4 regions of the Lactobacillus sp. UMNPBX12 genome follow, and region 1 is predicted to be linked to each of the others. Evidence: predicted binding sites of a transcription regulator. Region 1 holds the regulator's gene; each other region holds the start of a gene.
The links. The regulator HrcA, encoded in region 1, represses chaperone genes, less so after heat shock. The targets are predictions, from matches to a motif close to TTAGCACTCNNNNNNNNNGAGTGCTAA.

Region 1 (5,836 bases):
AAATCACCAAAGCCAGAAGTATCAAATCCGGCACCGCCAAAGCCTTGACCAGCTCCACCACCAAAGCCACCTTGACCATTTACACCAGCAGAACCAAATTGATCATATTGCGCACGTTTTTGCTTATCGTGCAAAACCTCATAGGCTTCGTTAACCTGCTTATACTTTTCTTCAGCTCCAGGTTCATGGTTTAAATCTGGGTGATATTTTTTGGCTAATTTACGATATGCCCTACTTATTTCCTGATCACTGGCGTCACGATCTACGCCAAGTACTTTATAGTAATCTTCTTGTGCCATCTATTTGAACTCCTTGTATTCTCAAAAGAAAAGAACTACTCAATGGGTAGTTCTTTTCTCCTTTTGTTTAATTATAAACCCATTACTTATTTGGATCTACTTTGTGGAATTCACCATCTTGGGCATCACCGTTGTTGCCATTATTTGAATTACCACCTTGTGGGCCTTGAGGACCTGCTTGTGGACCAGCTTGACCAGCAGCACCACCATTTTGTTGATACAACTTAACAGCTAAGTCTTGAGCAGCCTTGGATAAAGCATCTTTCTTTTCTTTCATTTCATCCAAGTTGTTGTCCTTTTGGGCTTTCTTCAAAGCTTCAAGAGCATCTTCAACTGGCTTACGATCGCTATCAGAGAGCTTATCCTTAGTATCTTTCAAAGTCTTATCTGTAGTAAAGATTAATTGATCTACTTCGTTTCTAAGGTCTGCTTCTTCCTTACGCTTCTTATCTTCATCAGCGTGTTCTTCAGCATCCTTTTGCATACGTTTAATTTCTTCATCTGATAAACCGGATGAACTCTTAATAGTAATCTTTTGTTCCTTGCCAGTACCCATATCCTTAGCAGATACATTTACAATACCGTTCTTATCGATATCGAAGGTAACTTGAATTTGAGGAACACCACGTGGTGCTGGTGGAATATCAGTTAACTCAAAGCGGCCAAGAGTCTTGTCGTCTGCAGCCATTGGACGTTCACCTTGCAATACGTGAACATCTACAGCTGGTTGATTATCTGCTGCAGTTGAGAAGATTTGACTCTTTGAAGTTGGAATAGTAGTGTTTCTGTCGATTAACTTAGTGAAGACACCACCCATGGTCTCAATACCAAGTGACAATGGGGTAACATCAAGTAAAACAATATCCTTAACATCACCTGAGATAACACCACCTTGAATTGCTGCACCCATAGCTACAGCTTCATCAGGGTTAATTGAATGGTCAGGTTCCTTACCAGCCCATTCCTTAACTGCCTTTTGAACAGCTGGAATACGAGTAGAACCACCATTTAAAATAACCTTGTCAATGTCATTAACAGTAAGACCTGCATCCTTCAATGCATTGTCAAATGGTACCTTAGTCTTTTCTACCAAGTCAGCAGTTAATTCATCAAACTTAGCACGAGTCAAATCTGCTTCAAGGTGTAATGGACCAGCTTCGCCAGCAGAAATGAATGGAAGTGAGATGTGAGTACTTGATACACCTGACAAGTCCTTCTTTGCTTTTTCTGCAGCATCCTTTAAGCGTTGCATTGCCATCTTGTCCTTCGACAAATCAACACCATTTTCATCCTTAAAGTTCTTAATTAACCAATCCATGATACGGTGATCAAAGTCATCACCACCAAGATGAGTATCACCATTAGTTGACAATACTTGAAAGACACCATCACCTAATTGCAATACAGAAACATCAAAAGTACCACCACCAAGGTCGTATACTAAGACTTTTTCATCTTGGTCTTTATTTAAACCGAAGGCTAATGCTGAAGCAGTTGGTTCGTTAATAATTCTTTGCACATTCAAACCAGCAATCTTACCAGCGTCCTTAGTAGCTTGGCGTTGAGCATCATTGAAGTAAGCAGGAACAGTAATAACAGCATCCTTAACTTCTTCACCCAAGTAATCTTCTGAGAATTTCTTAATATATTGTAAAATAAATGCTGAAATTTCTTGTGGTGTATATTCCTTATCACCAACTTTAACCTTATAATCAGCTTCACCCATGTGACGCTTAATTGAAACAATGGTATTAGGGTTGGTAATAGCTTGACGCTTTGCTACCTCACCGACTTGAATTTCACCATCTTTAAATGCAACTACTGAAGGAGTAGTCCGGTTACCTTCTGGATTAGTGATAATCTTTGGTTCTTTACCTTCAAGAACTGCAACTGCTGAGTTAGTAGTCCCAAGGTCAATCCCAATAACTTTTGACATATATTAGCTTCCTCTCTTATTGAGCAACTACAACCATTGCTGGTCTTAGTGTTCTATCCTTATATTGATATCCTTTTTGTAAAACCTGAACAACGTGATCTTTTTGATCATCATTCTCAGCTGCTACTGTTTGAACAGCTTGATGTAATGTCGGATCAAATTTAACGCCATCAGCCTCAATCTCAACTACACCGTGATCTTTCATTGCCTTCACAAGTGCATCCAGGGTCATTTTCACGCCCTTCTTTAACTGCTTAGACACATCATCATCGGCCTCAACGCTTAGGGCTCTTTCCAAATTGTCCATTGCTGGCAAAATGTCCTTCGCTAAGCTTTGAGATTCGTACTTAATTAATTGAGCACGTTCTTTAGTGTAGCGATTTTGCATATTTTGAATTTCTGCTTCACTACGCAAATACTTATCTTCAAGATCCTTGTTCTTATCTTTTAAATCAGCTAATTCTTTAGCTAATTTTTGATCTTGTTTATTTTTTTCTTGCTTCTTTTCTTCACCTTTATCGGCTTCTTTTTTAGCCTTAGGCTCAGAAGTCTTTTCTTTTTGCTCTAGATTTTTTTCACTTGGAAATTCTTCTTTACTCACGGCTAACCTCCTTTATTGAAACTTGCCGTAATAATCAAGCAACTTTTTAGCTAGTTCATTTCTAAAATATTCAAGCAACCCAATCATTTGTGAATATGGCATATTCGTTGGTCCAAGTAAAGCAATAGTTCCTTTACCATGGGAGCCAACGCTGTACTCAGCTGTCAGCAAACTATAATTTTTTAATAAATCATTGGGTAATTCAGATCCCAACTTTACCTTTACTGGATAATTTCCAGACTTTGGATCCACCTTTGCATCCATTAAATTAGTGAACAGATTATTATGATCAATCAACTCGTACAAAGAACGAATGTCATTTACATCATGTTCAGAAGTATTATTGAGCAAATTAATCTGTCCATCCACATACATCTGCTCACTAGCTGCATCTTTTACGACATCTTCAACTAAACTAAGCAATTCAGTCACATGTTCGCCGCCTAATTCGTTTTTAGCTAATTCACTTAGCAACGAAACGTTGATTTCATTTAGGCTCTTTCCGACTAACTGATCATTAATCATGCGGACAGCCTTTTCAATTTCTTCGCCGTGAATATTATGTGGCAAAGCATATACCTGATTTTGAATGTTACCATCACTTGTAACCAAAATTGCCATAATCTGTCGTTGAGACAGCGGTACAATTCTAAATCCTGTGACTCTAACATCATGACTCTCAGGTCCTTCCGCAAATGCGGTATAGTTAGTTAAATCTGACAGAATTCGTGCAGCTTCTTGTACAATTTCATTTACTTGATGAAAAGGTCGATCTAATTGACTTCCTATTGTATTATAAACAGACTCTGGTAATTGCAACGGCTCAACTAAATTATCAAGATAATAACGATAGCCCTCGCTTGAAGGAATTCGACCACTTGAAGAGTGAGTTTTTTCAATTAACCCCTGCTCTTCCAACACGGCCATTTCATTTCTAATCGTTGCACTTGAAACTTTAATTGGCAACTGCTTCATTACGGTCTTTGAACCTACTGGCTCATGACTTTGTGTAAAGTCTGTAATTATTGTTTTTAAAATAAGCTCTTGACGCTCGGTCAACATATTATATCGCCCTCACTTTTAGCACTCACATCTCTCAGGTGCTAACAGTTAATATGATACCAGAAATTAGCACTAAATCAAGTAGATTGCTAATTTTATTCAAAAAAATACGCACTTTTTTCAAAGTACGTAGCTTCTTAACCCTTTTGCTTAAAATAAGCCCTAATTTCTTGCTCATCTCGTTCAAGTTGCTCTTTCAGTTCAGGTAATCCGGCAAATTTTTTCTCACCTCTGGTATATTTATACCATTTGATCTTCATTGGCTTACCATAGATATCTTCATTAAAATCAAAAATATTAGATTCAATATATATCTTCTTGTCCTGATTAATGGTTACATTATAGCCAACGCTAGTCATGGAGTTATACCACTTACCATTTACTTTAGTCTTGGTAGCATAAACTCCAATTTTAGGAATCACCTTATGGTCTGCCCAAATCAAATTAGCTGTTGGATAGCCTAGCTTATGACCATTTCGTTTACCATGCCCAATGATACCACTCATTACATAATGGTGCCCCATTAATTCAGTGGCTAATTCCATCTGACCATCCTTAATTGCTTGACGAATTTCAGTTGAGCCAATTTTTCTACCGTTAAAAGTTTGCTTTGGCATCACTACAATATTAAAACGCCCTTTGGAAAATTGGGGTAAATTAGCCATATTTGCAATATTCTTAGGACCATAAGTGTAATCAAAGCCAGCAACAACGGTATCAGCATTTAATCTGACAATTACATTATCGACAAATTCTTGTGCAGAAATTTGACTGAAATTTTTAGTAAATGGTAAAACAGCCAAATAATCTACTCCTAATTCCGCCATTTTGTTAGCTTTTTCTTCCAAAGTTTCTAAGTATTTAAAATCTCGTTTCGACTCATAAACTTCCTTAGGATGTCGATCAAAGGTCAACACAACTAATGACAATTTCTTCTGTAATGCAATTTCTTTAGCCTGATTAATTAAGCGCTGATGTCCCAAATGAACCCCATCAAAAAAGCCAAGGGCAAGCACAATTCTAGTAGATAAAATATTTTCCTTAACAGGATATGTTAAATGAACGATTTTCACAGCTAATTCCTTCATTTCATTTATTCATTTTGCAACAGCATTAAGCTTGGGCGATAAAGCTTTCCTTTTTTTTCATAAATTGCTTTCACCTTTTTATTGTATCGTAGTGCAACTTTTTTCGCATTAGTTTCAAGCGAAATACCTGCTCCATTTTTAACTTTAAGCCACTTTTCTTCAGTTAAATCAACCTGAGTGTATTCCTTAAAAAATGCATCAATCGGCTGTATAAGTTCAGTGGCCTTTTTCGGATTCTCTTCAATCTCCTTTAATTTTACTGCTTGTGTAATATTAAAGCCAGAACTAGCTGTTCTTCTCAAATAAGTCATCGTTGCGGGGCAATCTAATTTTTCACCTAGATCATTAACTAACGATCTAACATAAGTGCCTTTGCTGCATTTAATCTTAAAATCAAAGCTTTCTTGTCCAGTATTTATATCAAAAACTGGTTCTTTAGTTAGATCATATTGTTTGACTTCAACCCTTCTCTGAGGCCGTTCAACTTCAATTCCTTCACGCGCATATTCATAAAGATGTTTACCATTCACTTTAACAGCAGAATAAATTGGAGGCACTTGAACAATTTCTCCTACAAATTTATTCATATTTTCTTGAATTTCTGCACCAGAAAAAGGCTGAATCAACTTTTTTTCTTTTAAAACAGTTCCAGTTGCATCATAACTATCTGTGCTATAACCAAATAGTCCCGTGCCAATATATTCTTTTGGCCTAGTATGCATCATTTCAATTAATTTAGTAGCCTGACCAATAGCAATTGGTAAAACGCCTGTCACCTCAGGATCAAGCGTACCAGCATGTCCTATTTTTCTAATATTTAATACGCGGCGCAAATGATAAACTACATCTG
Region 2 (5,836 bases), on a different contig from region 1:
ACAGGAATCAAATAATATTTTGTTAATAGCTTTACTGACTATCCCAGTCTTTTTACTTAGCTGGATGGGAATAGGTTATCCTCTAGCTTCTTTGTCAACTACTTCTAATAGTATTTCAGCAGCAGCTAACTTAAATTTTGCCTTAAAACATGGGAGTGCTTGGAATGTACCATATAAGTATTTGGGTAGTTCTTTGTTTTATCCTTATGCAGAAATGGGTGGTGCGAGTATTGTTTTAGCGATGATTGTAATTATCCTAATTTATAGTAAAACTAAGGACAGTGAAAATATTGCCAAGGTTAACCTGCTTCCAGCAGCTTTTGGCTCAACTGGAGGCATGATGGTCGGGATGCCGATTATTTTAAATCCATTGTTACTGCCAGCGATTGTGATTATTCCAATTATTAATATTCTACTAGCCGCTGGAGCAATTTTTTGCCATTTAATTCAACCTTGTGCTTACCCCGTTTTAAGTGGGACACCAGGAATTTTGGTCTCTTTCTTTGGTTCTAATGGTGACTGGAGCAACTTGGTATTTTCTATTTTGTTATTCATTTTAGATATAATAATGTTTATTCCAACTATGAAATTAGGTTTGCGACTTGAAAGGGGACTAAAGGATTATGAAGAAAAGAATGATTAATTTAGTTCAAAATCCTAATTTTAAATGGTTGGCAATCGTCTTAGTCTTATTAGTAGCTTTGGCTATTCCGGGTTATTCTTGGATGAAGGCTGATAACCACGCTAGAGCTGAAAGACGCAAATCGCTTTTGTCACCAGTAATTATGATTCCAGGTTCTAGTGCAACGACTGAACGTTTTAACCAATTAGTGAAGCAGCTAAATCAGAACACACCGACTAAGCATAGCGTGCTTAAAATTAAAGTTTCAACGAATGGAACGCTATCATATTCAGGCAAAATCAATAAAAACGACAACGAACCTTTCATTATTGTCGGTTTTGAAAATAATCACGATGGTTATAGCAATATTAAGAAGCAAGCCAGCTGGTTTGATCAAGCCTTTTATGCCTTATCAGAGAGCTATAAGTTTAATAATTTTAAAGCCTTTGGGCATTCTAACGGTGGCTTGATCTGGACCTATTGGTTAGAACATTACTACTGTTACTATTCTGATGAAATTAAAATCAAACGTCTGATGACGCTAGGAACGCCATATAATTTTGGTGAAAAAAATATTAATCATAAAACGCAAATGCTAGAAACCTTTATCAAGAACAAAGATAAACTACCGAAAAACTTGATTGTTTATTCCTTATCTGGTGGAAAAAATTATGAGTCTGATGGAATTGTACCAGAAGCTAGCGTAGCAGCCGGAAAATATATTTTTCAGAATCAAGTCAAGAGCTATACTGCAATGACAGTAACGGGTGTAGAAGCGGATCACTCGGATTTACCTCAGAATAAGCAGGTAATCAAAGTAATTAAACAGTATTTGCTTGAGCCGAGAAAGTTGAGCGAACCGCAAAATACTGGACAAGCAAAAGGGCAATAATAGAGGTAGGCAGAAATAGTTTATGGTAATAAACTTATTCTTATCTGTGGAAAACTTCCTTAAAATTAAACAGTTTTAAGCAAAATAATCATCAATTTTTGCCCATCTTAAGAAATTTTTTAGAATTTGTGAAGCACTACAAATGTTTATATTACAGCATTTGTGGTGCTTTTTTAATAAAAATCACAAAAAATAAAGAAGATGTGGAAAACTTTTGATTTTTAGCTTGCAATCTGTGGATAACATGCTATACTATTAAATGTAATGAGTTAGCACTCAGTAGCTTAGAGTGCTAAAGACGTAAATTTGAGATAGGGAGTGTTGCACATATGGCATACTTTAACAATGATTTTGATAACTTATTTAACGAATTGAATAGCTCATTCTTTAATGATGACTTTGGTAGCAGAAGAAATAGCAAAGGCAGTTCAGGTTCAATTCCAATTAATTACTCCAGCAGCATGGGTGCTGCACCACAAACAATTCAACAGAACCCACAACAACCCAATGAAAAGCCAATTGGTGTTGACTTAGTTGAGGAAGCTAAGAACAATAAATTTGACCCAGTAATTGGCCGTGACGAACAGATTGATAACGTAATTGAAATTCTTTCAAGACGTAAGAAGAATAATCCTGTTTTAATCGGACCTGCTGGTGTTGGTAAGACTTCTATTGTAGAAGGTTTAGCTGAAAGAATTGCTTCAGGCAATGTACCAGCTAAAATGGCTAACATGCATATCATTTCAGTAAATATTAATGACATGGTTGCTGGTTCAAGTCTTCGTGGTAGCTTTGAAGAAAGATTAAAGAAGGTTATCGATAAGGCCAAGAGCGATCCTAACATTGTTTTATTCATCGATGAAATTCACAACATCGTTGGTGCTGGTTCTACTGATTCAGAAAACAACAATGGGGATGCAGCTAACATCTTGAAGCCAGCTTTGGCAAGTGGTCAATTGAAGTTAATTGGTGCTACTACTACTAGTGAATTCCAAAGAATTGAAAAAGATCCAGCTTTATCACGTAGATTCCAAGCTGTTCAAGTTCCAGAACCATCTACTGATGTAGCTGTTAAGATTTTGGAAGGCTTAAAGAAGAAGTACGAAGACTACCACCACGTAAAATACAGTGACGACAGTCTTAAATTAGCTGTTGAATTATCAGAAAGATACATTCAAGGCCGTTACTTACCAGACAAGGCTATCGACTTGATGGATGAAGCTGGTGCTAAGAAGGCATTGCTTGTACAACCAACTGATGAAAAGAGCTTAAAGAACCAAATCTCAGCTCTTGAAGCTAAGAAGACTGAAGCTGCTAAGGCAGAGGATTACGACAAGGCTTCAGAAATTAAGAGTAAGATTGCTGAACTTGAGAAACAACTTAAGAATGTAGATTCTAAGAATACTCCAGAAGTAACTGAAAAAGACATCTACGCAATTATTGAACAAAAGACTAAGATCCCAATGAGTGAACTCCACGCTGATGAAGCTCAAAAGAACTTGGACTTAGCTAAGAAACTTAAGAAGAATGTTATTGATCAAGACAGAGCTATCGATGTAATTACTGACGCTATTGCTCGTAAGCAAATCTTCAAAGACAGCGACAGACCTACTGGTTCATTTTTACTCACTGGACCTACTGGTGTTGGTAAGACTGAGCTTGCTAAACAATTGGCAATTCAATTATTTGGTAACAAGGAACACTTAATCCGTTTGGACATGAGTGAATACCAAGACGAAATGGCAGTTAACAAGTTAATCGGTTCAGCACCTGGCTATGTTGGCTACGGTGAAGGTGGTCAATTAACTGAAAAGGTTCGTCACCAACCATACTCATTGATTTTATTTGATGAGATTGAAAAAGCTAACCCACAAGTCTTCAACGCATTATTGCAAATTATGGATGACGGTCGTTTGACTGACGCACAAGGTAGAACTGTTTCATTCAAGGATACTATCTTGATTATGACTTCAAATGCCGGCTTCTCAGACAAGTTGCTTGAAGATGGCAAGGTTGACCAAGACAAGTTAATCTCAGCCCTTGAAAACTACTTCAGACCTGAATTCTTGAACCGTTTGGACGCAATCGTTCCATTCAACTCACTTACTGAACAAGACATGGGCAAGATCATCAACATTTACTTGAAGAAGATGTCTCATGTTCTTGCTAAGAAGGGTGTAACGGTAGAAGTTTCAGACGAAGCTAAGGCATTCTTGGCAGAAAAGGGCTACGACAAGAAGTTCGGTGCTCGTCCACTTAGAAGAGTAGTTGAACAAAATCTTGAAACTCCAGCTGCTAAGTTGATCCTGAGAAAACCTGAAACTAAGAAGCTTGAATTCACTGCAGATGACAAGCACTTGTACTTAAACGGTGAAGCAATCTTCGATATTTCTCCAAAGATTGAAGAAAAAATTAAGGAAGACAAAACTAAAGCCGAAGATAAAAAAGAAGATTAATTAATAGTTAATAAAGAAAAAGAGGATATTTCCTAGGGAATATCCTCTTTTTGTGCAGAAATTGAATTAGTTTTGCATTTCTGCAAAGTTGTTTGATCTGAAATTAAAATAAGAGTATTATAAAAATATAAAAAATAAGATAATTATAAACTTTTAATTCGGTGAAAAAGTTCAGAAAAATTATGAGATACTTTAGGCAGATTAAGTACCTCAGGTAAGGAAACTATAAACAAAATTAATTCTTCATTATCTTTGTTTAGACGATAATAAAGAAGCTCTTTTAAGGAATTCATTTTGATTTGTAAGTAACTACTTAAGAAGCGGTATTGAATATGATTAAAAAAGATCTTCAATGAGGAATAATTATGAAGCAAAAATTTATATATCTTCGAGATATTTTTAAAGGGCACTCATCTTTGTGGCTAGGCTTAGTTATAGCTAGCGGTTTTACTGGCTTAGATGGCATTATTTCCCCCGCCGTTATGGGAATTCTTACGAATATTTTAACAAAACGTCAATTTAATCGAGTTTGGTTAGTTATTGCACTTTTCTTTGTGGCAATGACATTTACTAATATTGCTTTTTGGTTTTGGCAATATTTTAATTTAAAAATTATTCAAGTTGCTAATACCAAATTGCGTGCAGATGCTTATGATAAGTTTATTACTGCCAGTGATAATCGCGATGAATCGAAAGTAATTTCCTTTATAGATGTAGATGTAAAGCAAATTGAAAATCAGTTTATCAATGCGGTAGTAATGGTAATTTATTGCTTTGAGCAAGCATTGATCACTTTAATCTATATTCTTTATATTAATTCTTGGGTAGCATTGGTTTACCTTGTTTGTGGTTTTTTACCAACGGTTGTTCCCAGGCTTACTAAAAAATGGCTAGAAAAGGGAACCAAGAAGTGGTCCGCTAAATATAAGAAGTATAACTTAGAAGTTTCGGAAGGAGTTAAAGGTTTTCATCTGATTAATAATTATGGCGTTACAGCTAAGATGCAAAAGCTAATTACACATTCGCTTAAGCAAGAAGAAAATGCGTATTTTAAAATGAACTTGCATCAAGAAACTTCACGTTTATTATCAAATACCACTTATGTGATTTCAACAATTATTGCCCTATTAGTTAGTGTGTTGTTTATTATGAATGGTCAAATCACAGTTGGTGCCTTTATTTCGCTATATTTGGCAGCCGATAGGGTAACGAGTCCTATTTTGAGTTCTGTTCAGTTCTTGAATCAGATTAATTCGTCCACTCCACTTTTGGAAGCAGAGATTGATAAATCTAAGCAGCAGCAAATTAATAATTTAACTTATCAAAATCTATCTAAGGATCTTTTACTTGAATTTGATCACGCTAGTTTTGGGTATGATCATGCATTGATAAAAGATATTAATTTTGCTGTTAAAGGTAATAGTCATGTGATGATTGAGGGACCATCTGGTGTGGGAAAGTCAACAATTTTCAAAACTTTATTAAATGAAATACCACTCTTTTCAGGAGAAATTCTAGTTAATTCTAAGTTAAATGATAATGAATTGAAGCATCAAACTGGTATCATTAGTCAAGATACGTTTATTTTTTCAAAAAGCTTGCGCTTTAATTTGACATTAGGCGAAGATTTCTCTGATGAAGACATGATTGCAATCTTACGAAAGGTTGAATTGGATAAATTTGCCTCAACAGAAGGACTGGATACTAGATTAGGTGAGAATGGAGTCCATCTTTCTGGAGGTGAAAAGCGTAAAATTGAATTAGCTCGTGCATTATTAAGAAAGAAGACAATTTTATTATTAGATGAGGCCTTGTCGGGATTAGATCATCAAAGTATGCAGACTATATTTCAGTTAATTGTTGATT
Region 3 (5,836 bases), on a different contig from region 1:
TAAAAATTGATTTCCACACTTATGCTGGTGAGGTTAAAGCTATTCGTAACGTTTCCTTTCACCTAAATAAGGGAGAGACGCTCGCAATTGTAGGAGAATCAGGTTCAGGTAAGTCGGTTACTACCAGAAGTATTATCGGTCTGTTAGCACGAAATGCTCAGATTGAAGACGGTGAGATTGATTTCCACGGCAAAAATTTGCTAGAGTTATCTGAAAAAGAAATGCAAAAAATTCGTGGGAATGAAATTTCAATGATTTTCCAAGATCCTATGACTTCGCTTGACCCAACTATGAAGATTGGGCAACAAATTGCGGAGCCATTAATCAAACATAAGGGTGCCTCTAAGAAAGAAGCTTGGGCTAAAGCCTTGGAAATGATGAAGGCCGTGGGAATCCCAAATGCAGAAGAACGAATTAATCAATATCCGCACCAATTCTCAGGCGGGATGAGACAAAGAATCGTGATTGCGATTGCTTTAATCTGTGAACCAGAGATTTTGCTAGCTGATGAACCAACTACAGCTCTAGACGTAACTGTCCAAGCCGAAATCTTAGATTTGATGAAAGACTTGCAAAAGCGGGTAAAGACCTCAATTATTTTCATTACGCACGATTTGGGCGTAGTGGCCGGTATGGCAGATAGAGTAGCTGTAATGTACGCTGGTGAATTCTTAGAATTCGGTGGTGTTGATGAAATTTTTTATGATCCACAGCATCCATATACTTGGGGCTTAATCAATTCAATGCCTACTTTAAACAGTGATACTTTGGAGTCGATTCCAGGTACGCCTCCTAACTTGCTTGATCCGCCCAAGGGTGATCCTTTTGCACCAAGAAATAAGTATGCCATGAAGATTGATGTGGAAAGAAAGCCACCATTTTTCAAGGTAACTGATACTCACTATGCTGCAACCTGGCTTTTAGCACCAGGTGCACCTAAAGTGGAACCACCAGCTGAAATTACACGTCGCTGGAAAAAATATAACTTGATGAAACAAGAAGATAAACTGCCAGAGGTTAACTAGTCGCGGTAAAGGAGATTTTTATGCCAGAAAAAAAGAAAATTTTGGAAGTAAAACATCTAAAACAATACTTTAAAAATGGTCGTAATGTCACCAAGGCTGTTGACGATGTAAGCTTTAATATCTATGAAGGTGAAACTTTCGGCTTGGTAGGTGAATCTGGTTCTGGTAAGACAACTACTGGGCGCTCAATTTTGCAATTGTATAAGCCAACTAGTGGCGAAGTGATTTTTGAAGGCAAAAATGTAGCAGATTTAAAAAGTCGTGCAGACAAACTAGCTTTTACACGGGATGCACAAATGATCTTTCAAGATCCTTATGCTTCACTTAATCCTAGAATGACTGTTGAGGACATTATTGCTGAAGGATTAGATATTCACCATTTGGTTAAAAATAAAGATGAACGAACTGAGAGAGTAGAGGAATTATTGGAAACTGTTGGCTTAAATGCAAGTCATGCTAGCCGTTTTCCACATGAATTCTCAGGTGGTCAGCGTCAAAGAATCGGGATTGCTCGCGCCTTAGCCGTAGAGCCCAAATTTATTGTTGCAGACGAACCTATTTCAGCTCTAGACGTATCAATTCAAGCTCAAGTAGTTAACTTGATGATTGAATTACAGAAAAAGCGTGGTTTAACTTACTTGTTCATTGCCCACGATTTATCAATGGTTAAGTTTATTTCTGACCGAATTGGTGTAATGCACTACGGTAAACTACTGGAAGTAGGTCCAGCCGATGACGTCTATGATCGACCACTTCATGATTACACGAAGAGTTTGATTTCTGCAGTGCCAATTCCTGATCCAGAAGTTGAGCGGAGCCGGACAAGGATTCCTTATGACGCTCAAAAAGAAGAAATGGACGGAAAGCAACGCTCAATGCATGAAATTCGTCCAGGACACTTCGTACGCTGCTCTGACGATGAAGTCAAGCATTACGAAGAAGTAGCGGCAAGCTACGAAAATTAGATACCAAATCTAATGCAACTCTCTCTATATTAATATTATATTTATGCTAAAAAGGCGATCCGATATGGATCGCCTTTTTATATGATCATTGCTCGTTAAGCTAATGAATCCCATGCTGGTAGGTCAGTGATTGGACCTTCAGCGAGCTTCTTTTGGTTTTCAGTTAAGTACTTCTTGTGGACTACAACTTCGTAAACATAGTCCTTAAACCATTCATTATTCATGACGTAGAAGCCTTTAACACCAGATTTATCGCCCCATGAGTTCTCAACTTTCCATTGACGAACTTCGCCGTTGTCTTCATCAACACCAACTAAAGTCATGGCATGTGACACTTGACCGACGCCGGTCTTTAATCTGTCTGCTTTAGACATTTTAAGGTCAACGCCGAATAAGTCATCTAACTTGTACAAATTAGTGTCAAGGTAACCAGTTTTACGGTCCATTTGACGTAAAACATCGTTACCAAACCAAACAGCTTCGCCGTCTTTTAATTGAGCGATAGCAGCGCTGGACAAGTATTCCATTGGTACATTCAAAAGCTTGATTCTCAGTGAGCCTTCAATGTTGTCTTCAGCTGGTAGACCATAAAGCTTGTTATAGTCATGGTCTGGAGCATTAGTCAAAACAACATAGTCATCAAAATCGACATCGCCCATGTACTTATGCAAGAATTCAAGTGGAGTAAGGTTCTTTTCTAAATGATATTTCTTATCATCATCACGATATTCAAGATCGAAAGTCTTAGGTGGTTCACCTACTGCGATAGCAGTCATTTGGTAAACTTCGCTTAAAAATTTTTCGCGAACCTTTTTAATTTCATCATCTTTGCCGTATTGCTTCAAATGGCGCAATACTAAAGCATCCTTCTTTAACTTATCGCCCAAAGCAGTAGCAAAACCAGTTGTATCGTTGGTGTTAAAAGTTTCTGGCATAGCATATGAAGGAACAACACCATATTTTTCAACTAAAGCAGCAGCCATTTGGAATTGTCCACCATCACTACCAGCAAAGTCTAAGTCAGCCTTAACTTGACGTGAATCAAGTGGCATATCAGCACTGTCTAAGATTCTGTTGTAGAACATGTTGGCACGTTCAATCTTGTCCCAGAAAAAGTTGTAAGCTTGTGAGAAAGTGAAATCTTTAGCCTTGTATTTTTTACCAAAAGCATGACGTAAAACGTTCAAAGTTGCGAACAACCAGCAACGACCTGAATGCTTTTGATTAGTAACGTTGTTGGTGTCAAGTTCGGTTGAGAATACTCTGGTTAATTGTCCTTGAACACGGTCGTTATAAGATGCTTCAAGCACACCACTGCGTTGAGCTGCACGAGCAACGACTTTATTTTCAGGTTTTTTATTAAATTCGGCAGAGAACTTTTCTAGTTCCTGCACAGTTAATTCATGAGCCATAAAAAATCTCCTTTTTAATTTTATAATTTTTTTCTAAACTAACTCTATTTTAAAGCAAAATACAAGCGGGTTCAATTAGAACTCGCTTGTAGAGAATTATTAATCCGTTAACTTATTAGACCTCTTGCATAAACCTAATAAATTAATCAATTTTTATAGAATTGCCATCATCGCCGGCAGTTTCCTTAGGCAAAGTGATGGTCAATACACCATTATCATACTTTGCATGAATCTCACTTGCAACTACATTTGGTAATCTATAGCTTCTAGAAATACCGCCCTCACTTCTTTCCTTATGAATGATATTTCTATTTTTATCGCTAGTGTCCTTAAATGATTTTCTTGTGCCGCTGACATTTAACGTACCGTCATTATAGTTAACGTTGATATCCTGCTTATCCATGCCAGGCATGTCAATCTTAACTAGATAGTCCTTATCAGTTTCTGCAACATCAGATTGCATAATGTTTTCAATTTCATTATCGTCAAAGAAGTTTCTTGGAAAACCAAACCAATCATTCATTGCATCCATCATGTCGTTGCGCCGATTCATCATATCGTTTGCCATAAATAAAACTTCCTTTCATTTTTGTATTTGCTTAATTAGAATATAAGGAAAAGATCAACTCATTTCTTGATCTCTTTTCTCCTTACACTGTTTATTGTAGTCGCTTTTTATAGAAATGACACAAATTAGCACTCAAAAATGTATAGTGCTAATTTTAGACTGATAACGCTGCTACAATAACATTCTGAGATTGTAGATAATTATTACGTATAAAAAAATAAAGAAAGTTTGTGAAATAGAAATGGTATATTTTCAGAAAATGACTCCAGAAGGCTATCAACAAATTGAGGATGAAATTGCTCGATTAAAAAAAGATCGGCCACGTAGAATTAAAATTTTGCAGGCTGCACGAGCTTTAGGTGATCTTTCGGAAAATACTGAATATACTGAAGCAAAACGTGATCTAGGTCACTTACAAAGTCGTCTGCGTTACCTAGGCAAACAATTAAAGTATGCCGAAATTGTTAAAGCTGAAGATGATGGTAAGGTTGATCTAGGAAAGACCGTTGTGCTTAAGTTTGATGACGATGATGAAACAGAAGAATACAAAGTAGTTGGGCGAATGGAAGCGGATCTTGCTGCTGGCAAGGTTTCTTTTGATTCTCCATTGGGTCAAGCAATCATGAAAAAGGAGGCTGGTACAACAGCAACGGTGGCTGCACCAGCAGGTGAATATCAAGTAACGATTGTGGAAGTTAAATAAGTTGAGAACTATAATAAACTGTCTTTTTCTGGTATAATATGGGTTTTGTAGGATACAATTCAGAGTAGGAGTGAAGAATTTGAATACGCCACAATCAAGAGAGGGTAATGTGATCCGCTATGCCGTTTATTTAGCTGGCTATGTCGCTGTGTTTGCAGTAGTAAAGCTAGTTACTAGAAAATCTCCGGTTCATATTTGGGATTTGATTTTATTCGGCTTAGTTGCAGCCATGATTCTGTTGTTTTATGTTTATCGTTTCAATCGAGAGCAACGCTTTTTTGCCCGTGATTTTAAACTTCCATGGTTGGGCAGTTTGTCAACTGTTGTTCTATTAACATTAGTGATTACAGTTACACAGATTTCGATTTCATACTTACAATCATATGGCAGGATTAGTCATTATGATTTCCAATTGATATATGCCAAAAGTGAATCAGTTAACATGTTTTGGTTTTTAATCGTTGTCCAAGGAATTGTATTACCAATCCTACAAGAATTTTTGGCGACTGGCTTTTTGTTCAATTATGCTTTTCGGCGAAATACTAAGCAAGTTGCAATTATGGGGATCATTGTTTCAGGTCTGATTTATAGCTTACTGAACTTTCAAAATTCAGTAGTACTCTTTATTATTGATGCAATTTATGGCATGGTGTTTGCTTGGAGCTATATGTACACACAAACATTATTGATGCCAATTTACTTAGCTGTAGTTAGTGGCGTACTTACAGTGATTATGATTTAAAAACAAAAGGATGAGAAAAATTCTCATCCTTATTTTTGTATAAAAAAAGCGGATAGCGTGAATCGAACCCGCATCTACAGCTTGGGAAGCTGTCGTTCTACCATTTAACTATACCCGCAATATGTTTTTATTTTAGCATTTTTTCTATTTGAAGATCAACACTTTTACGATCAATTAAGCTGGTAAAATTTTGAAAAAGCCAGCGGCGTAGTTCGTTGGGCATAACAACTAGAGGCATTCTATTATGGATTGGCGCCATATCTTTGTTAGGCGCGGTAGTAACCATTGAAAAATAATCCTGATCATAAATACCTGCAATTAAGGTAAGTGGTTGATTAGTGCGGAAGGCGTAGCGATCATGGTATTTACGACCGTTTTCAGCAATATGGGTAGTTTTAGCGTATTCAAAGAATTTTTCGGT
Region 4 (5,836 bases), on a different contig from region 1:
ATTTCAGAATTAAGACCATTTACGGGACTGGACAAGCGTGTATTTGACTATGTGATGAACAAAGAAGAAACACAGGTCTTTTATAAAAAATTGCTTGATTTGCTTGAAACAGCTATCCCTGGATATATCAAAGAGGGGAAGGAAAAGTTGACCATTGCAATTGGTTGTACTGGGGGTCAACACCGGAGTGTTTCAATTGCCCAACAGTTGGCACGAGATTTAGCTAAAAAATATCCAGTCGATATTACTCACCGTGAAGTGAGTCGTTATATTAGAAAGTAGGTGCGCACCTATGCCATATGGAGAAACAAGGATTGTTCGCGTGATTAAAGGCAGACGTCCCCGTGTAGTCGTAATTGGTGGCGGTACGGGTTTACCAGTTATTTTGAATGCCTTAAAAGATCAAAACGCGGAAATTACTGCAATCGTAACGGTTTCAGATGACGGCGGTTCATCTGGTTCAATCCGTAACTTTATTAACGTAGTTCCACCTGGTGATATCCGTAATGTTTTGGTATCACTTAGTGACTTACCTCAGGAAGAAAAGAATATTTTTCAGTATCGATTTGATTCATCCGATTCCTTTTTTTCAGGACATGCAATCGGTAATTTAATTATTGCGGCATTGAATGAAATGCATGGCAATATCTTTGATGCAGTTCAATCTTTGTCAAAAATGATGAAAATTGATGGTCATGTTTTTCCAGCTTCCAATGAACCATTGACTTTAAACGCAGAATTCGTGGATGGAACTACGGAGTCTGGTGAAACTGAAATCACATCTAAAGATAAGCGGATTAAGCGTGTCTGGGTGACCGATACTGATTCGGATGAAGAGCCTAGAGCTGTTTTACCAGTACTGGCTTCGATTATGCAAGCTGATGCAGTCGTACTTGGGCCAGGTAGTTTATTTACTTCAATTTTACCTAACTTAATGATCTCTAATTTAGGTGAAGCAGTGCGTGAGACTGACGCCGAGGTTATTTATATTTGCAATATCATGACTCAGCGTGGTGAGACAGATCACTTTAGTGATGCGGAACACGTACAGGTAATTAACGATCACTTAGGTGGAAATTATATCAATACCGCTCTGGTTAATGGTGCCAAAATTGATATGAGCAAATTTCACCCAGAAGATTATGATGCTTATCTTGAGCCTGTTAAGAATGACTTTGAAGGCTTAAGAAAGCAAAACTGCCGTGTCATTACTGATGACTTTATCGATCAACGTCATGGATTGGTATTTCATGATGGTGAAAAGGTAGGAAAAGAAATTATTAATCTGGCATTTGAATCAATGTCACGTAAAAGAATGAAGGAAAATGATGGCTAGTTATGCTAGTGAAGTCAAAAAGGAGCTAACTTCGCTTGAGGTGCATCCAGAGCATGCCAAAGCAGAGTTAGCTGCTTTTTTGCGAATGAATGGTGTATTAAACTTGCACGATCATCAATTTAGCCTAGATATCACTACAGAAAATCCTGCGATTGCTCGACGAATTTTTAAGCTGATTAAGATTGCTTATGGTATTGAGCCATTGCTGATTGTCTCGCGCAAGATGAAATTGAAAAAAAATAATCAATATTTGGTACGATTGAATCAGAAGGTACAAGAAATCCTAGAAAACTTACAAATCTGGGATCCTGAAAAAGGTTTGGTAACGCGAATTCCTCAGAGAATTATGACTTCACGTGAAGGAGCAATGTCCTATTTACGCGGTGCATTTCTAGCCGGAGGTAGTGTCAATAATCCAGAAACGAGTCGTTATCACTTGGAGATTTATTCAACTTATGAGGACCATAATGAGGATTTATGTAAGTTGATGAATAATTATTTTTATTTAAATGCTAAAGCAACTAAACGTAGAAGAGGCTATATTGTTTATTTAAAAGAAGCCGCAAAAATTGGCGACTTTTTGCATATAGTGGGTGCACTTAATGCAATGCTTAACTTTGAAGATTTGCGTATTATGCGAGATATGCGAAATTCGGTTAATCGCTTGGTTAATTGTGATACCGCGAATATGAAAAAAACAGCCTCAGCTTCAGCTAAGCAGGTAGAAGACATCCAGCTGATTGAACAAGAAAACGGCTTAGATGATCTACCAGAGAAATTGCAAGTTTTAGCGCGTTTTAGATTGGCGCATCCAGAATTAACTTTAAAGGAAGTAGCTAATCAAATTCCGGATGGTCCGATTTCGAAGTCAGGAGTTAATCACCGATTTAAGAAACTACATGAGTTAGCTGAGAGTTTAAGAGAATAAGAAAAAGTGTCTGGGAAAAAACTAATTCCTAAGACATGAAAAAAGAACGATGATTTCCTTTTCGATTTCATCGTTCTTTTTCTATACTTTAACTGCCTTCCTTGATATTATTAAATCGCTACAGTATAAAAAGAAAGAAGACAATCTCAATGTATCAAAATTATACCACAGGCCAGACTGCTTTAACACTTAATTTAGACTTTACTATACCTAACAATCACTTGGCAACAGTGATCGGCTGGTTCGTCGATTCGATTCCAGAAGACGTCCTATTGGGCGATTCTGCCAAAACCGGGCGTCCTGCCTATCACCCTGCTATGATGCTTAAGATCTTGCTTTTTGCTTATTCTCGCAGAGTATTCTCAGGCAGAAAAATTGCGCTGATGTTAGAAGAAAATCTACCAATGATGGTATTGGCTGAGCACCAGCAGATTTCATACCATACCATCAATAATTTTAGATCGAGCGACCACGCCAACGAATTGGTCAAGAAATGCTTTCTTTACTTTACCAACCTACTGGAACAAGAAGGCTTGATCAACGAAGGGGCTATCTTCATCGACGGCACGAAAATCGAAGCCGATGCCAATCGCTATAGCTTTGTCTGGCGCAAGGCAGTTGAAAAGTATCATGAAAAGCTCAAAGGTCAAGCAGTTGAACTATATGATGAACTGATTGCCAAAGAAGTCGTCAAAGCAATGGCAAAAGAGCAAGTACAAACCAGTCAGGGGTTGACGGAGCTAGCGCAAGAAACGGAAGCTGAAATTGAAAAACTGACTGAAGAGATTGCCCAAGAGCCTAAAGCCATTCCTGGCGGCTCGGCTAGAAAAGCAAAAAGACGAGCTCTAAAAAAGCTGCTTCATAAGCTAAGAAAAGACTACGTGCCTAGAATGAAGAAGTATGAAGAGGCAGAAGAAGTCTTTGCTGGGCGAAATAGCTACTCTAAAACCGACCACGATGCGACGTTCATGCATATGAAAGAAGACCACATGAAGAACGGCCAGCTCAAGCCAGGCTATAATATCCAAGTCGCTACAACGGATCAATACGTAGTCGATTTTGCTTTGTATCCCAATCCGACTGACTTTAAGACGCTAGAGCCTTTTTTAAAACAGATGACGACAATGGACAAGTTCGATAAGATCGTCGCCGATGCTGGCTACGGCAGCGAGTACAACTACTCAATGCTTGAAGAAGAATATTCAGACAAGCAGTACTATATCCCTTATACCATGTACGAAAAGGAACAAACTAGAAAGTACAAAAACGATCCAACTAAGCTAGCCAACTGGTTCTATGATGAAGAAGACGATTACTACCTTGATCAAAACGACGTTAGGTTTAGCTTCAAATGTTATAGTCGGCGTAAAGATAAATCGACTGGTCAGGTTCGCGATTTTAAGGTTTACGAAGCGGATAAATTTCAATTAACGCCAGAATTAGAGCGTTTAGCCAAAACCAAGAGCGGACGCCAGCGGCAGGTTCGCTATAATCCTAACTGGCAATACTTAAAAGAAAAAGCTAAAGGAGTTCTCCAAAGTCCTGAAGGCAGGTACATCTACAGCAAGAGAAAGTATGATGTGGAGCCAGTTTTTGGACATTTGAAGAACGTTTTTGGCATGCGTCGAACTCATTTAAGAGGCAAAAAGAAGGTTGAAACTGATGTGGGAATAGCCTTCATGATGATGAATTTAAGCAAATATTGGAACAGAAGATGGTCAAAGGACCAATCTTCTTTACACAAAAATAAAAATAACAAGAAAAAGACGGTCAAGCAACTCAAATTAAGAGTTGGATTGATCGTCTTTTGGTATCTGAAAGTTAGTTTTTTCCCAGACACTTTTAGAGTGTGAATAATTTTTAATAATTAATTACTTCTTCTTATTAACCATGATTTCGTCAATCAAACCATATTCCTTGGCTTCTTCAGCAGTTAAGTAGTTGTCACGTTCAGTATCCTTTTGGATCTTTTCCAAAGGTTGACCGGTAGTTTCGTGCAAAATTTCGTTGATCTTCTTACGGCTCTTCAAAATTTCGTTAGCTGCAATTTGGATATCAGTTTGTTGACCTTGAGCACCACCTAATGGTTGGTGAATTAAAACAGTTGAGTTAGGAAGTGCAAAACGCTTACCCTTAGTACCACTAGTCAAGAGGATAGAAGCCATTGAAGCTGCCATACCAATTGCAATAGTTGATACGTCTGACTTAATAAAGTTCATGGTATCCATGATAGCTAAGCCGGAGGTGATTACACCACCTGGTGAGTTGATATAAAGTGAAATATCCTTGGTATTGTCTTGAGCATCAAGGAAGAGTAATTGAGCGATGATTGAGTTAGCCATTTGGTCATTAATTTCACCGCTAAGCATGATAATTCTGTCTTTTAATAAGCGTGAGTAAATGTCATAAGCACGTTCACCACGAGCAGTTTGTTCAATAACTGTAGGTACTAGCATAAATTTGCCTCCTAATTGATTTCGTATTAATTAGCACTCTTTCAAGTACAGTGCTAATTAAATCACTTCGTAATGAAAGTGTCAAATAAAGAAGCTCAATGGTAACAATGGTAATAAAAATGTATTTTAGCTAACAGTGTTTATATATTATAATATAAAAGTAAAATGCAAAATATAAGATACGGAGGATAGGTTTGAAGTATTCAAATAAAATTTTAACTGCTACTTCAGCTGTAGCACTGGGTGTTGGTTTGTTAATTGGTTCTACAAATGCAGTATTTGCAGATAATTCTAAAACTACTGATAGTAATACAGATACTGCTAAGACTGATTCCAGTGCGAAGAAGGGACCATCTCAAACAAGTACTTCTTATGACTTAATGGTTAAAGTAGGTAGCAATAAGAATTATCCTGTTTATAAAAAGATTAGTAATGGTAAACCTAGTGGTAAGATTGCTGATGCTAGCGATTATCAATATGCTCATATTCAATCTGACCAGAGAATTAAGACAAAGGATGCAACTTATTGGCGTATTTATGTAAATGGTCGTAAAGTTGGTTATGTTAACCAAAACTACTTTACAAGAGATGCTATCGCTGTACCAAAGACTATCAGTTTAGTACAAAATAGTCACTACGATTTTGATCCAACTGATGCAGTAAGTTATGTAACCAATTATATGGGTACTGTAATTGATACAGCAGATATTAAGATTTCAGAAGATGCAATCGATTGCTCAACTCCAGGTACCTATAATGTTAAATATAGCTATGGTAAAGCAAAGGCAACTGTTAAGGTAACTGTCAGAAAGAGTACTAAGGAAGGAATTGCTGATGCTGATAGCGTCCAAGCTAAGCCATTTAACGGCGATTTGAAATCCTGGAAGACTTACTACGGCAGTTCTGCTAACTATGTAACTAAGACTGATTTTACTCCTGATAAGAATAAGCATGCTTATGATAGTGAAAGCGGAAAATTAGATTTCACTACTCGCTTCTTCCAACCAGTTTTATTAAGTGTTTACCGTGACATTAAAAATGATGACTATATTAACCGTGTAGGTCATATTCCTGAAGGAATTACCATGTCAAATGGCTGGTTGTACACTAGTTTAT

Region 2: CP363_RS03140 (ATP-dependent Clp protease ATP-binding subunit) is a predicted target of HrcA. The motif match lies at 1,784-1,810, and genes of this name have one in related genera.
Region 3: CP363_RS00180 (Hsp20/alpha crystallin family protein) is a predicted target of HrcA. The motif match lies at 4,096-4,122, and genes of this name have one in related genera.
Region 4: clpP (ATP-dependent Clp endopeptidase proteolytic subunit ClpP) is a predicted target of HrcA. The motif match lies at 4,751-4,777, and genes of this name have one in related genera.

Annotation. Positions count from the first base shown of each region.
Region 1 is NZ_PCYY01000011.1:29,947-35,782, reverse strand. Features, by position in the region: gene dnaJ (molecular chaperone DnaJ) at 1-299, opposite strand, end outside; gene dnaK (molecular chaperone DnaK) at 382-2,235, opposite strand; gene grpE (nucleotide exchange factor GrpE) at 2,252-2,836, opposite strand; gene hrcA (heat-inducible transcriptional repressor HrcA) at 2,849-3,898, opposite strand; gene ribF (riboflavin biosynthesis protein RibF) at 4,036-4,986, opposite strand; gene truB (tRNA pseudouridine(55) synthase TruB) at 4,992-5,836, opposite strand, start outside.
Region 2 is NZ_PCYY01000005.1:29,851-35,686, reverse strand. Features, by position in the region: gene CP363_RS03150 (PTS sugar transporter subunit IIC) at 1-643, shown strand, start outside; gene CP363_RS03145 (alpha/beta hydrolase) at 624-1,514, shown strand; gene CP363_RS03140 (ATP-dependent Clp protease ATP-binding subunit) at 1,844-3,970, shown strand; gene CP363_RS03135 (ABC transporter ATP-binding protein) at 4,336-5,836, shown strand, end outside.
Region 3 is NZ_PCYY01000001.1:35,229-41,064, reverse strand. Features, by position in the region: gene CP363_RS00195 (ABC transporter ATP-binding protein) at 1-1,025, shown strand, start outside; gene CP363_RS00190 (ABC transporter ATP-binding protein) at 1,046-1,990, shown strand; gene CP363_RS00185 (C1 family peptidase) at 2,086-3,402, opposite strand; gene CP363_RS00180 (Hsp20/alpha crystallin family protein) at 3,545-3,970, opposite strand; gene greA (transcription elongation factor GreA) at 4,212-4,673, shown strand; gene CP363_RS00170 (CPBP family intramembrane glutamic endopeptidase) at 4,753-5,415, shown strand; tRNA gene CP363_RS00165 (tRNA-Gly) at 5,463-5,533, opposite strand; gene CP363_RS00160 (SOS response-associated peptidase) at 5,543-5,836, opposite strand, start outside.
Region 4 is NZ_PCYY01000017.1:35,035-40,870, forward strand. Features, by position in the region: gene rapZ (RNase adapter RapZ) at 1-282, shown strand, start outside; gene yvcK (gluconeogenesis factor YvcK family protein) at 293-1,336, shown strand; gene whiA (DNA-binding protein WhiA) at 1,329-2,264, shown strand; gene CP363_RS07625 (IS1182 family transposase) at 2,414-4,117, shown strand; gene clpP (ATP-dependent Clp endopeptidase proteolytic subunit ClpP) at 4,136-4,720, opposite strand; gene CP363_RS07635 (SH3-like domain-containing protein) at 4,915-5,836, shown strand, end outside.